Regions from separate parts of the Stenotrophomonas sp. 89682_Sma genome, predicted to be linked through region 1. Evidence: riboswitches for the same ligand, from Rfam matches in the RefSeq annotation. Region 1 holds a riboswitch; the other holds the start of a gene.

The links. Region 1 has a riboswitch for glycine ahead of ACZK29_RS19615 (trimeric intracellular cation channel family protein). Riboswitches for the same ligand answer to the same signal wherever they lie in the genome.
Region 2: another riboswitch for glycine. It lies ahead of gcvP (aminomethyl-transferring glycine dehydrogenase); the one in region 1 lies ahead of ACZK29_RS19615 (trimeric intracellular cation channel family protein).

What each region holds. Positions count from the first base shown of each region.
Region 1 is NZ_CM151147.1:4,253,473-4,260,409, reverse strand. Features, by position in the region: gene ACZK29_RS19640 (MarR family winged helix-turn-helix transcriptional regulator) at 1-426, shown strand, start outside; gene ACZK29_RS19635 (DNA alkylation repair protein) at 423-1,163, shown strand; gene ACZK29_RS19630 (DUF6616 family protein) at 1,210-1,548, shown strand; gene ACZK29_RS19625 (hypothetical protein) at 1,639-1,896, shown strand; gene ACZK29_RS19620 (3-deoxy-7-phosphoheptulonate synthase) at 2,192-3,265, shown strand; gene ACZK29_RS19615 (trimeric intracellular cation channel family protein) at 3,477-4,094, opposite strand; glycine riboswitch at 4,179-4,282, opposite strand; glycine riboswitch at 4,296-4,385, opposite strand; gene ACZK29_RS19610 (GIY-YIG nuclease family protein) at 4,426-4,701, shown strand; gene ACZK29_RS19605 (nuclear transport factor 2 family protein) at 4,843-5,274, shown strand; gene ACZK29_RS19600 (hypothetical protein) at 5,278-5,715, shown strand; gene ACZK29_RS19595 (XVIPCD domain-containing protein) at 5,707-6,937, opposite strand, start outside.
Region 2 is NZ_CM151147.1:3,528,128-3,535,064, forward strand. Features, by position in the region: gene ACZK29_RS16420 (siderophore-interacting protein) at 1-470, opposite strand, end outside; gene ACZK29_RS16425 (multidrug effflux MFS transporter) at 612-1,838, opposite strand; glycine riboswitch at 2,139-2,241, shown strand; gene gcvP (aminomethyl-transferring glycine dehydrogenase) at 2,304-5,171, shown strand; gene ACZK29_RS16435 (VOC family protein) at 5,264-5,674, opposite strand; gene ACZK29_RS16440 (amino acid permease) at 5,778-6,937, opposite strand, start outside.

The DNA of each region.
Region 1 (6,937 bases):
CTGCGCCTGTGTTTCCAGCTGCTGTCGCTGTCATCGGCCATCGATCGCGACTGCGCCACACGCCTGGCGCCGCACGGGCTCAGTGAAGGGCGTTTCATCGTGCTTTTCCTGCTGCACGGTGCCGGTGGCACGCTGCCACCGCATGAACTGGCCGAGCGCGCAGGTGTCACCCGCGCCACGATCAGTGGCCTGATCGATGGCCTGCAGCGCGAAGGGCTGCTGCAGCGGCGCAGTGACGCCGAAGATGGCAGGCGCCTGCAGATCGTGCTGACCACACAGGGGAAACGCCTGGCCGAGGCGCTGTTCAACCAGCACACGCTATGGATAGGCGGCTTGTTCAGCGGATTGGACGCGGAAGAACAGCAGCAGTTGTCGCAGCTGCTGCACAAGGTCTGGCAGCACACCGATACAGGTCGTGGGGCATGAGCGGGCCCCTGACGGCTGAGCGATTGAATGCGCTCAACACTGGCAGCGTTGCCGCCAGCCACCTGGCCGAATGCCTGGCGGTGGATTTCGCTGCGCTGCTGCAGGCGGTGGCACCCGCACTTGAACATGACGCGCTGCACCGCATGCGCGATGCTGAAGGCAAGGGCATCACCCAGCGCATGGCCCTGGCTGCCCGGTTGCTGCGCGAAAGCGGGCAGGGCGCTCCTGAGCAATGGCAGGATCATGCGTCCGATTCCGTGCGTGGCTGGGCCTGCTACCTGATTGGCAGCGATGCCAGCGCAACGTTACCGGCCAAGCTGCGTGCGATGCGTCCGCTGGCCGATGATCCGCACTTCGGCGTGCGTGAGTGGGCGTGGCTCGCGCTGCGTGCAGATATCGTTGCTGCACCGTTGCAGGCGCTGGAGTGCCTGCAGCCATGGACGCAGGAAGCATCACCCTATCTGCGTCGTTTCGCCTGCGAGGCGCTGCGCCCGCGCGGCGTCTGGGCGACCCATATCGCGCTGTTCAAGCAGCACCCGGAACGTGCATTGCCGCTGCTTGAAGCACTGGCCAACGACCCGGAGCGCTACGTTCAGGACTCCGTGGGCAACTGGCTCAACGATGCCGGCAAGACCCAGCCGCGCTGGCTGCGCGATCTGTGCGCGCGCTGGCAGCGTGAACACGACGGCAGCGCCAACGCCTACATCCGCAGGCGCGCACTACGCTCGCTGCGGTAGTGCCGGCCGCTGGCCGGCAACCCTTAAACCCTCAAGGAAGAACCTCATGTCCCACATCCTCATCGAGCTCTACACAGCCACCCCTGCCTGGACTGCGCTCCCGCCTGACCAGCGCACCGCCTTCTTTGCCCGCATCGGTGCCGGCATGCAGCAGTTCGATCCGGCCCGCGTCACGCCGGTGGCGATGGGCCGCGTGGCCGCGGATGCAGCGCACGGCGGCAGCGAGCAGTTCTACGCTGTCTGGAGGTGCGCGAGCCGGGAAGACGCCGATGCCCTGGTGGAAGGCATTGCCGCCACCGGTTGGCATCAGTACTTCGCCACCACCAATGTCGTCGGCGCGGACGATGGGATGGGGCAGCACCTGGCCGATCTGGCTGCCTTGTAGCGGCGCCTCCGGACGCGCATGGCACATGCGCCTGTCACCCGGACGCGGTAAACAGTGCATTGCCCCTGTCCATCCGCACGGAAGTCGATCATGCAGAGCACGCTCCAGGTAACGCTGTACGGCCCGCTTGGCGACACACCGGCACTGCAGTTGCCGCAGGTGGAAGGGCCGTCGGTGGCGATCCCGGAACCGCTCCTGCGGCGGCTGGTGTCCGACCTTTACACCGCCCGTTCCCTGCTCAATCCCGAGCAGCTGGATGAGGCCCGGCAGGAACTGGGGCGCGTGCTGGAGCGCTGGGCCGACATCCATGAAGGCCTGCTGCTGGATGTGGAAGTGCATGGCAGATAAGCGACTTCGCGTGCCTGGCGCCGCATGGATGGCCCAGGTGCGCGACTCGCTGAACCGCGCCCCCAGTTGCGGATGAAACATTTTGCACTGCGCAGAAGCTGTGCTATCAATAGAACCCATGAACGCAGCCCCCACCAGCTTTTACTGGTATTACTTTCCGAAGCCACTGGCGGAGGAAGGACTGCGCTCACCCTGAAGAAAGCTTCAGACGCATTCCCGAAAGCCGCCAGCGAACCTGGCGGCTTTTTTCATGCCGCCGCGCTGGGGACCCCCAACGTTCCGGAGAACCCCCGCAATGCCCCCGCACACCGACGACCTGCGTATCCGCACCATCGAACCGCTGACACCGCCCGCCCAGCTGCTGGCGATGCTACCGTGTGACGATGAAGCCTCCGACACCGTCAGCGCCTCGCGCGCGGCCCTGCACCAGATCCTGCATGGCCGTGACGACCGCCTGGCGGTGGTGGTCGGCCCGTGCTCGATCCACGACCCGCACGCCGCCATCGAATACGCCCAGCGCCTGAAGCCGCTGCGTGATGCGCTGGCCGGCGAGCTGGAAATCGTCATGCGCGTGTACTTCGAGAAGCCGCGTACCACGGTGGGCTGGAAGGGCCTGATCAACGATCCGGACCTGGATGGCAGCTTCAGGATCGACAAGGGCCTGCGCATCGCCCGTGGTCTGCTGCGCGACATCAACAAGCTGGGCCTGCCGGCCGGCGTCGAGTTCCTCGACGTGATCTCGCCGCAGTACATTGCCGATCTGGTGGCCTGGGGCGCCATTGGTGCGCGCACCACCGAAAGCCAGGTGCACCGCGAACTGGCCTCGGGGCTGTCGTGCCCGGTCGGTTTCAAGAACGGCACCGATGGCAACGTGAAGATCGCCGCCGACGCGGTGGGTGCGGCCTCCAATCCGCATCACTTCCTGTCGGTCACCAAGCAGGGCGGCACCGCCATCGTGTCGACCACCGGCAACCCGGATTGCCATGTGATCCTGCGCGGCGGCAAGCAGCCGAACTACGATGCGGGCAGCGTCGCCGAGGCCTGCCAGGCGCTGGCCAAGGCCAAGCTGCCGACCCGCCTGATGATCGACGCCAGCCATGCCAACAGCCTGAAGAACCCGGACAACCAGCCGAAGGTGATCGAGGACATCGCCGTTCAGTTGGAAGACGGTGAACAGCGCATCGTCGGTGTGATGATCGAAAGCCATCTGGTCGGCGGCCGCCAGGAACTGGTGGAAGGCCAGCCGCTGGTCTACGGCCAGAGCATCACCGACGGCTGCATCGACTGGGACACCACCGTGACGGTGCTGGAGCGACTGGCCGCGGCCGTGCGCGCCCGCCGCGAAGTGAAGGTGTCCGAAGCAGCCTGATGGAAGCCGCCTGAGTGCGGCACGTGTGTGGATGGCGGCCAGCGCCTGCGGGGGTGCGGCCGCGATCAGGGTCGGTCGGAGTTGGAGGCCGGCCCGTCCGCACCGGCGATGCGCCTGGCGCTGCGTATGTGCGACAGCGCCAGGTACATCGCCGGGGTGGTGCAGCGCGCGAAGGGTAGCGCCGGGCCATGCCCGGCGAACACGCTATCGTTCAATGCACTTCGTCGTGGTACACGAACTTCGGCATTTCCCAGCGGTAGTGGATCGCCAGCAGGCGCAACGCGAAGCCGCCGCCGAGGCAGCACAGGATCGCGGTGGCGTCGGCTACGCCCCAGTGCAGCAGTAACAGGTAGGCGGCGCCGGTCAGCAGCGCGATGATCGCGTACAGCTCCTTCTGGAAGATCAGCGGTACTTCGTTGCAGAGGATGTCGCGCAGCACGCCGCCGAACGCACCGGTCAGCATGCCGGCGATCAGCACGATGGGGGTGGCATGGCCGGCCTCGCGTGCGATCGAGCAGCCGATCAGGGTGAAGGCGATCAGGCCCAGCCCGTCCAGCACCAGGAAGGTGCGGCGGAAGTGGTGCATCCAGCGGGCCACCCAGGTAGCGATCAGCGCCGCGCACACGGTGAAGCCCAGGTACTCGGGATGCTTCACCCAGCCCAGCGGGTAGTGGCCGAGCAGGATGTCGCGCAGCGAACCACCACCGAGGGCGGTGACGCAGGCGATCATGACCACGCCGAACAGGTCCATGCGGCGGCGGCCGGCGGACAGCGCGCCGGTCATGGCTTCAGCGGAAATGGCGATCAGGTAGATGATGGACAGCAGCATGGGGCAGGCTCCGGGCGCGGTGGGGCCGGCCATGCGCGACTACCGCCACTGCCTGCGCAATGACGGGATGACGATGACCGGTGCCGCTCCCGCTGTCCTTTTGCCTGAGAGTTCAGCGGTGTGGGCCGCGTGCCCCTTCGGCGGATCGTCCCGGGCGTGCCCGGTGACCTCTCTCCAGCTCGGCGAGTCGAATGCATGGTTGGTGGGATTCCAGCCCACCGGCCTGAGCGATCATGGGAGCCTGCGCCTTCGGCGGGCGCCAGCGCGGCGCCTCTCTCCTGCATTCGGCCGCCAGTATATCCGCTGCAGTGCAGCACGGCATAATCCCGGCATGCCCCCGTCCCCCCGCCCGTGGTTCCTGTACCTGCTCGAATGCCGTGATGGCAGCTACTACGCGGGTATCAGCACCGACGTGGACGCGCGCTTCGCCGCCCACCAGGCGGGCAAGGGCGCGCGCTACACCCGGGCCCGGCCGCCATTGCGCGTGCTGGCCGTGCGCGAATACCCGGACCGTGCCGCCGCCTCGCGCGCCGAATGGCAACTCAAGCAGCAGCCGCGCGAGCGCAAGCTGGCCTGGCTGCAGGCCTTGGACGCCCGGCTTCTGTAGAGCCGAGCCCGCGCTCGGCTGCTGTTCCGCCTGCCCGTTGCAGGACCCGGGCAGGGGCTCGGCCCTACGGTAGATCCACGCCATGCGTGGATGCGCCCTGCACATGCCATGATCGTCCAGCTCTCAGCGCTGGAGACCCGGATGTCCACGATCGCCCTGCTGTTCGCCCTCTCCGCAGCCACAAGTCCCGCCGCCGACCCGGCCACCATCGCGGCCATCGAAGCCACCTGCCATGACTACGTCGACGGCCAGCTGGAGGCGGACCCACAGCGCGTCGCCCGGTCCCTGCACCCGGACCTGGCCAAGCGCGCAGTCCTCGGTGATACACCCGATGAGCGCCTCGGCCTGCGCCGGATGTCGAAGGAAGAGCTGGTCTCACTGACGAAGCAGGGCGCGCTGAAGACCCCGAAGGAGCAATGGGACCGCCGCTGCACCGTGCTGGATGTAACCGGCAACGCCGCCTCGGTGCGACTGGAAACCCCATGGTTTGTCGACTACTTCCACATGGGCCGTTTCGACCAGCGCTGGGTCATCGTCAACGCATTGTGGTATCCGAAGCCGAAGGCGCAGTGACCGATGCGTGCCGCGGCCCGGGCGTGGATTGCGCTGCTTCTGTTGTTGACCTTCCTGGCCCTGCTGCCGGGCCTGGTGTATCTGCTGGGATTGGTCGCGACCGAGGGCCGGCCGCAACCTGTCGATTCCACGCGGAGCGACGGCGCGTGTGGTGCTGCGAGCTACGCCCACCACGTACCGATGGATCCATGGCGATTCATGGCGCGCCACGTGGGAGTGAATGCGAAGGTGAACGTGCCCGATGTCGAACTCGAAGCTTCCTGGATCGCACGCGTCCACCTCGGGCACCATCCACGCCACAGCATGCTGCGCTGGCACCTGAGCTCGGCAGCATTGACCATCTGGATCACCCGGCACTGGTCTTCACGGCAGATCGCCGGCACGGCTCGGGCCCAAGGGTACTGCCCGCCCCGACCGTCGCATGGACGCGGATCAGACTGACCGCGCCTGCTGGGACAGGGTGCTCTGGTGATCCTGCTCCTCCTGCCGGGACCGCGCATCGGTCTGTCGATGTGCGTCATTCAGCGACTGCAGCTGCGCCAATGACGTGTCCACAGGGGTGGCAAATGCCTGCGCGGCCGGCATCTGTGCCCTGAGATGGGCCGGGTCGGACGGATCGCCCTGCACGACGAAGAGCGTTTCCGCCCTGCCGTCCTGCGAAGGCGAGGCGCCCAGCACGACATGGTCGATGCGTGTCAGCCCGGCCTCGCGGGCCAGGCAGGTCGAACTGGCTGCAAGGCGTTGCGCGTTCTCGCCGAAAGGCTGGGCCTGGCTGTCTTGCAGGCGTCGTACCGCCTCCTCGGCCTGTTGCAGCAGCGGGTCGGAAAGCGCGGCTCGCCGTCGCTCCGGTTGTGCGGGTTCGACGTGCAGCAGCTGTTCGGGCATCCCGTTGCGCGGGGCGCGGTTGAGGTCGATGGAGCCGTCGGCATTCTGCTGGCGATGCAGTTCCGCACGCGGCACGGTGGACCACTGGCCATCGATGAAGGCGTGGCCGCGACCATCCCGGTTCCAGATCACCAGATCATCGCCGGAGGCGTACAGGCCGGCGGTGGCCGGCGAGTTGCCTGCCGCCTGCGGGCGGCCCCAAGCATGTGAGCGCCCGTGCTGCAGGGCATCGAGGTAGGCCGGTGCCTCGGTGTTCTGCAGGAACAGGGTCTTGACCACCTCGTAACGATGCAGGGCCTCGGGATGTGCACGATCGGCGGCCAGCGCCACCGGGCTGGCCAGCGGGTCGGCGGAAACACCGGCGAACACATCGCGCATCGGATTGCCCGGCCCTGCGGCCCGCAACCGGTTGAAGACCTCGGTGCCCTTCAGGGCGTGCTCAACGCCGCTTTCCAGGTAGTCGGGCTGTTCCCTGCCGCGTACGACGCGGTTGGGAAGCATGCCGTCGATCCGTGTCTTGACGTCATCCACGCTGGCCAGGTCGCCGCTGGCAATCGATCGCAGAACGCCTGGATAGCGGCTCAACCCTGCCTGGTTCTCCAGCTTCATCAGCATGGTGGCGAGCTTGGCCTGGTCATCCAGCGACGCATGCTGGTACAGGTCGGTGCCGCGCAGCTGCTGCATCGCGCCGCCAGGATCCCGGCGGCCATCGCCGTGGCGGAGCAGGCGGTCGACCTGGCTGACATCGTGTGCATGCACGAACGCAACACCGTCGCTG
Region 2 (6,937 bases), 730 kb from region 1:
GCGGTTTCATCCGCCACCAGCAGCACCTGGCCGACACCCGCCGGCGGTTTCCATTCCCAGCCTTCGCTGCTGTCGGCACAGTCGGCATCGGGGGCCAGCAGCACTACGCGGTCGCCCGGCCGCGCGTGGATGGCCCAGCGCGAGGCCGGTCCCGTCTCGCCATGCAGCACGAAATCAACGTCGACCTCGCCCTGCTCGGGACGCAGCTGGCGGATGGTGTAGGTGCGCATCGGCGGGCGCTGATCGTCCGGCAGCGCCCGGTAGCGCGGATACCAATCCTCGCCGCTGGGCACCTGCGGCACGTCCTGGCCGGGCAGGGGGAAGAACACCTTGATGCGCTGATCCGGGCCTTCGGTCTTCATCCGCGCCACGTCGGCACCGGTGAACACCATGCGGTCCAGGGAAGGGGAAAGAACGCGGCGCTCCTTCAGCGCCACCTCGAACAGGCGGTAGGTCTGCTGCGCAGCCATGGGGGAACCTCACGTAACGACATCGGATCGGCTGGCTGTCGTGCATCCACGCACCGGCTGGCTGGAGTGCCCAGCCTAGTCCGGTCGTTCCTCGCCGCAAGCGTTGCGGGCATCGCGGCCTGCCCTACCCCTGCGCGCTGCTCAATGGCCCGTGCAGGCTGCCTGCGCCGCGCGTTCACGCTGGTGTTCCCAGTACCAGAACACGAAGCCGGCAGCGAAGAACGCGGCCTGGCCCAGCGCCAGGTGCAGCGGGCTGGCACTGAGCAGCGGCGACACCACGCCGGCCACCACCGTGCTGATCATCAGCTGCACGAAGGCCTGCAGCGACGACGCCAGGCCACGCTGGTGCGGGTACATGTCCAGCACCGCCAGGGCCAGGATCGGGAAGATCAGCGACATGCCCATGCCGCCCAGGAAGATCGGCAGCACTGCCCACGGCAGCACGAACTGCGGCGACAGCGCCACGTAGCCGACATTCAGCAGCGCCGACAGCGCGCACAGGCTGAAACCGATGGCGACCTGGCGGGTGGGCGTGGTGTGCCCGGCCATGCGCCCGGACAGGAACGAGCCGGTGGTCATGCCGCCGATGGTGGGAATGAACAACCAGGCGAAACCGCCCTCGCCCAGGTGCAGGTGCTGCATCACGAACACCGGCGCCGAGGAGATGTACAGGAAGATGCCGCCGAAACCGATGCTGCCGGCCAGCGCCAGGCGCAGGAAGCGCGGGTTGAAGCCGATGCGCACGTAGTCACGCAGCAGCACGCGCGGCGACAGCGGCACCCGCGCCTCGACCGGATGGGTTTCCGGCAGGAAGCGCGCGGTGGCCGCCAACAGCACCAGCCCGAACACCACCAGGAACCAGAAGATCAGCGGCCAACCTGCGCCACTGAGCAGGATCCAGCCACCGATGATCGGTGCGATGGCCGGGGCGATGCCGAACAGCATCGACACCTGGCTCATCAGCCGCTGGGCATCGTGGCCGTGGTACAGGTCGCGGATCACCGCGCGGCCGACGATCATGCCGACACCCGCCGACAGGCCCTGCAGCGCGCGGAACGCCAGCAGCGTGGTCAGGTCGGTGGACAGCGCACAACCGACCGAGGCGCCGACGAACACCACCAGGCCACCGAGGATCACCCGCTTGCGGCCCCAGGCGTCGGACAGCGGGCCGTGTGCCAGGCTCATCAGGCCGTAGAACAGCAGGTACACGCTGATGGTCTGCTGCACCGCCACCTCGTCCACCGCCAGGCGCTGGGCCAGCTGCGGGAATGCCGGGAAGATGGTGTCGATCGAGAACGGGCCGAACATGGCCAGGCCGGCAAGCAGCAGGGCCATGCGGCGGGTGGAGGGGGCAACAGCGGCGGTCATGGAGGAAGCGTCCGGCAGGGCCATGCGGGGCACGCACGGCGGGCGCCGGTCCCGCAGCAACGGGGACGGCGCCAGATGAATTCGGGTATCCGCCCATCATAGGTGGGGATTGCGCTTGATGCCATGCAGCACTGCACAAAACGCACGGCCGGGCCATCGGCCATTCAGGCGCGGCGGCCATGCCCGGAGGCGGCCGGCGGGCCCGCAACGGGCTATAATCGGCGGGCAACACGGTGGGAGAAGCGGAACACCGCTGCCGAAGGCGCAACGCCCGTAATCGCTCAGGCCCGATACCACCCGTAACACAACTCTGGAGAGACCGGTTCGATCCGGCGCCGAAGGGGCACGAAGTTGCGGTTTTCCGCGCTTCCAAACTCTCAGGCAAAAGGACAGAGGGGCGCCCCGCAGACCGCCAGCCGGCGGCTTGTGCCCGTGCGTGTGCCCTTTCCTGACGGATCCTTCGCCATGTCCCAGAACACCCCTTCCCTGCGTGAGCTCGAGCACCACAACGCGTTCGTCGAGCGCCACATCGGCCCCAACGACGCCGAGATCGCGCAGATGCTCGACGTCGTCGGCCACGCGTCGCTGGATGCGATGACCGATGCCATCGTGCCGGCCAAGATCAAGTCGCCGGCGCCGCTGGCGCTGCCGGAGTCGATGACCGAAGTGCAGGCACTGGCGAAGATCCGTGCGATCGCCGACAAGAACACCGTGCTGCGCAGCTTCATCGGCCAGGGCTACTACGGCACCCACACGCCGAACGTGATCCTGCGCAACATCCTGGAAAACCCTGCCTGGTATACCGCCTACACCCCGTACCAGGCGGAAATCTCGCAGGGCCGCATGGAAGCGCTGATCAACTTCCAGACCCTGTGCGCCGACCTGACCGGCATGGAAATCGCCAACGCCTCGCTGCTGGACGAAGCCACCGCCGCTGCTGAAGCGATGACCCTGGCCAAGCGTTCGGCCAAGTCCAAGTCGGACACCTTCTTCGTGCACGACGCCGTGCATCCGCAGACGCTGGAACTGCTGCGTACCCGCGCCGAGCCCATGGGCATCGTGCTGCGCGTCGGCACCCCGGCCGAAGCGCTGGAAGCGGAAGCCTTCGGCCTGCTGCTGCAGTATCCGGATACCTTCGGCCAGGTGGGCGACTACAAGGCGCTGGTCGATGCCGTGCACGCACGCGGCGGCCTGGTGGCCGTGGCCACCGACCTGCTGGCCCTGACCCTGCTGGCCGCCCCGGGCGAATGGGGCGCGGACATCGTGGTCGGCAACAGCCAGCGTTTCGGCGTGCCGTTCGGCTTCGGTGGCCCGCACGCCGCCTTCATGGCCTGCCGTGACGCCTACAAGCGCTCGATGCCGGGCCGCCTGATCGGTGTTTCGGTCGATGCCCAGGGCAACCCGGCCTACCGCCTGACCCTGCAGACCCGCGAGCAGCACATCCGCCGCGAGAAGGCGACTTCCAACATCTGTACCGCGCAGGTGCTGCTGGCGGTGATGGCCTCGATGTACGCCGTTTACCACGGCCCGGAAGGCCTGACCCGCATTGCCCGCCGCACCCATCGCCTGGCCTCGATCCTGGCCGCAGCGCTGCGCAATGCCGGCGTGCAGGTCGGTGGCGATTTCTTCGACACCCTGCATGTCACCGGCGTGCATGCCGATGAGATCCATGCCAAGGCCCGCGCCGCCGGCTACAACCTGCGCGCGATCGACAGCGACTCGGTCGGCATCAGCCTGGACGAAACCACCACCCGCGCCGACATCGTTGCCGTGGCGGCCGTGTTCGGTGCCTCGCTGGACGTCGACGCGCTGGATGCCAGCACCGCCGACGCGCTGCCGGCCGGCCTGCTGCGCCAGTCCGCGTTCCTGACCCACCCGGTGTTCAACACCCACCACAGCGAGCACGAGCTGCTGCGCTACCTGCGTTCGCTGGCCGACAAGGACCTGGCGATGGATCGCACGATGATCCCGCTGGGTTCGTGCACCATGAAGCTCAACGCCACCGCCGAGATGATTCCGGTGACCTGGCCGGAGTTCTCGCAGATCCACCCGCTGGTGCCGGCCGACCAGGCGCTGGGCTACAAGGAACTGATCGACACGCTGGAAGCGATGCTGGTCGAATGCACCGGCTACGACGCAGTCAGCCTGCAACCGAATTCCGGCGCGCAGGGTGAGTACGCCGGCCTGCTGGCGATCCGCGCCTACCACCGCTCGCGCGGCGAGGGCCACCGCGACATCTGCCTGATCCCGGATTCGGCACATGGCACCAACCCGGCTTCGGCGCAGATGTGCGGCATGAAGGTCGTGGTGACCAAGACCGACGCCAACGGCAACGTTGACGTCGAGGACATCCGCCTCAACGCCGAGAAGTACAGCGACCGCCTGGCCGCGATCATGATGACCTACCCGTCCACGCACGGCGTGTTCGAGGAAGAGGTGGTCGAGATCTGCGAGATCATCCACAAGCACGGCGGCCAGGTGTACACCGACGGCGCCAACATGAACGCCCTGGTGGGCGTGGCCAAGCCGGGCAAGTGGGGTTCGGACGTTTCACACCTGAACCTGCACAAGACCTTCTGCATCCCGCACGGCGGTGGTGGCCCGGGCGTCGGCCCGTGCGCGGTCAAGGAGCACCTGGCCCCGTTCCTGCCGGGCAAGCTGGGTGACAACGGTCCGGTCGGCATGGTCAGCGCCGCCAGCTTCGGCAGTGCCTCGATCCTGCCGATCAGCTGGATGTACATCGCGATGATGGGCCGTGAAGGCCTGCGCAAGGCCACACAGGTCGCGCAGCTCAACGCCAACTACATCGCCAAGCGCCTGGCCCCGCACTTCAAGACCCTGTACACCGGCCGCAACGGCCTGGTGGCGCATGAGTGCATCCTGGACGTGCGCCCGCTGGAGAAGACCAGCGGCATCGGCGCCGAGGACGTGGCCAAGCGCCTGATCGACTTCGGCTTCCATGCCCCGACCCTGAGCTTCCCGGTGGCTGGCACGCTGATGGTCGAACCGACCGAGAGCGAGTCGCTGCACGAGCTGGACCGCTTCATCAACGCGATGATCCAGATCCGCGAGGAAATCACCGCGATCGAAGACGGCCGCCTGGACCGCGAGGACAACCCGCTGAAGAACGCGCCGCACACCGCGACCGCGGTGACCGCCAGCGAGTGGACCCACGCCTACCCGCGCGAACTGGCCGCCTTCCCGCTGGCCAGCCTGAAGCAGAGCAAGTACTGGCCGCCGGTGGCCCGCGTCGACAACGTGTATGGCGACAAGAACGTGATGTGCGCCTGCATCCCGGTCGATGCCTACAAGGATGATGAAGTCGAGGCTTGATTCCTCGCTGCATCGGTAAAGAGAACGGCCCGCGCAAGCGGGCCGTTTTCATGAGGGTGTGTGGACCAAGGTCCACACCCACAAGCATCCGATCACGGGTCCGGCATCTGCCCCAGGCTCAACTGCCACGACACGCCGAAGCGGTCCTGCACCCAGCCATAGCGGTTGCTGAATTCATAGTCACCCACCGGCATCAACCAGTGCCCACCCTCGCCCAGCACGCGCGCGGCGCGCTCGAACTGCTCGGCACCGGAACACTCGACGAACAGCGAGATCGATGGGCTGAAGGTGAAGTCGTGAACATCGAGGCTGTCAAAGCACAGGTAGTGGGTGCCACCCAGCAGGAAGATGGCCTGGCGGACCTGCCCAGGCACGCCGGCACCGGCGCCCTCCGGGTGGCGCTGCAGGGCCAGCATGCGGAAATCGGCAAAGGCTTCGGCGTACAGGGCCAGCGCGGCCTCGGCCTGGCCGGTGAACATCAGGAAGGGACGGCTGCGCAGCATGCGGTACTCCTGGTCGACGGGCCGCTGGCGGCCCACACGATCAGGATGGCACGGCGGATGTGCAGCCCCCGTGGTAGTGCCGGCCGCTGGCCGGCAGCTTCAGTCAGGCCTCGCGCATGCGCCGGGCGATGGCGCTGCCTGCGGCGATGGTGGCGGTCAGCGCCACCATCGACAGGAACTGCAGGCGGGTGTGCGACTCGCTCAGCAGCAGGCCGAAGATCAGTGCCAGGATCGCCAGCGCGCAGCAGGTCAGCCACGGGAAACCAGCCATGCGGAACGGCAGGCGGGTGCCCAGGCGATCCGCGCGGCGGCGCAGCACCAGTTGCGAAACCAGCGACAGCGTCCACACCAGCAGGCAGGTGGAACCGACGATGTTCAGCAGTACCGGCAGCACCCGGTCCGGGAACAGCAATTCCATCACCGTAGCCGCGAAACCGAACAGCACGCTGGCCAGCACGGCGATGACCGGCACCTGGCGCGGATCGGTCCAGCCCAACACCGCCGGCGCTTCACGACGCTGCGCCAGCGAATACATCATGCGCGAGGCGCCGTAGAGATTGGCATTGAGCGCCGACAGCAGCGCGATCACCGCAATCAGCGTGATGGCGGTGCCCGCACCCGGGATACGGGCGATATCCAGCACCGCAGCGAACGGCGATTTCAGCGCCTCGCTGGTCCAGGGCACCACGGCAATGATCACGCTCAGCGAGCCGATGTAGAACACCAGGATGCGCCAGGCCACGGTGCGGATGGCACGGGCAATGCTGCGTTCCGGGTCTTCGGTCTCGGCAGCAGCGACGGCTACGATCTCGGTACCACCGAAGGCGAACACCACCACCAGCAGCGCAGCACCGATGCCGGCCAGGCCCTTCGGTGCGAAGCCGCCATGTTCGGTGAAGTTGCTCAGGCCCGGCGAGGTCACCTGCGGCAGCCAGCCCATCAGCAGCGCCACGCCGATGGCGATGAAGGCCAGGATCGCCGCGACCTTGAGGATGGCGAACCAGAATTCGAACTCGCCGAAGTTCTTCACCCCGAGCAGGTTGATCGCAGTGAAGAACAGCATGAAGGCCAGCGCCGCCATCGGTACAGGTACCGCCGGCCAGACAGTGGCCAGCAGACCGGCCGCCCCCACCGCTTCGGCAGCGATCACGATCACCAGCTGCACCCACCACAGCCAGCCCACGGTGGCACCGGCGGTGGCGCCCATGGCATCGGCGGCATAGACCGAGAACGCGCCACTGGTTGGTTTGGCCGCCGCCATTT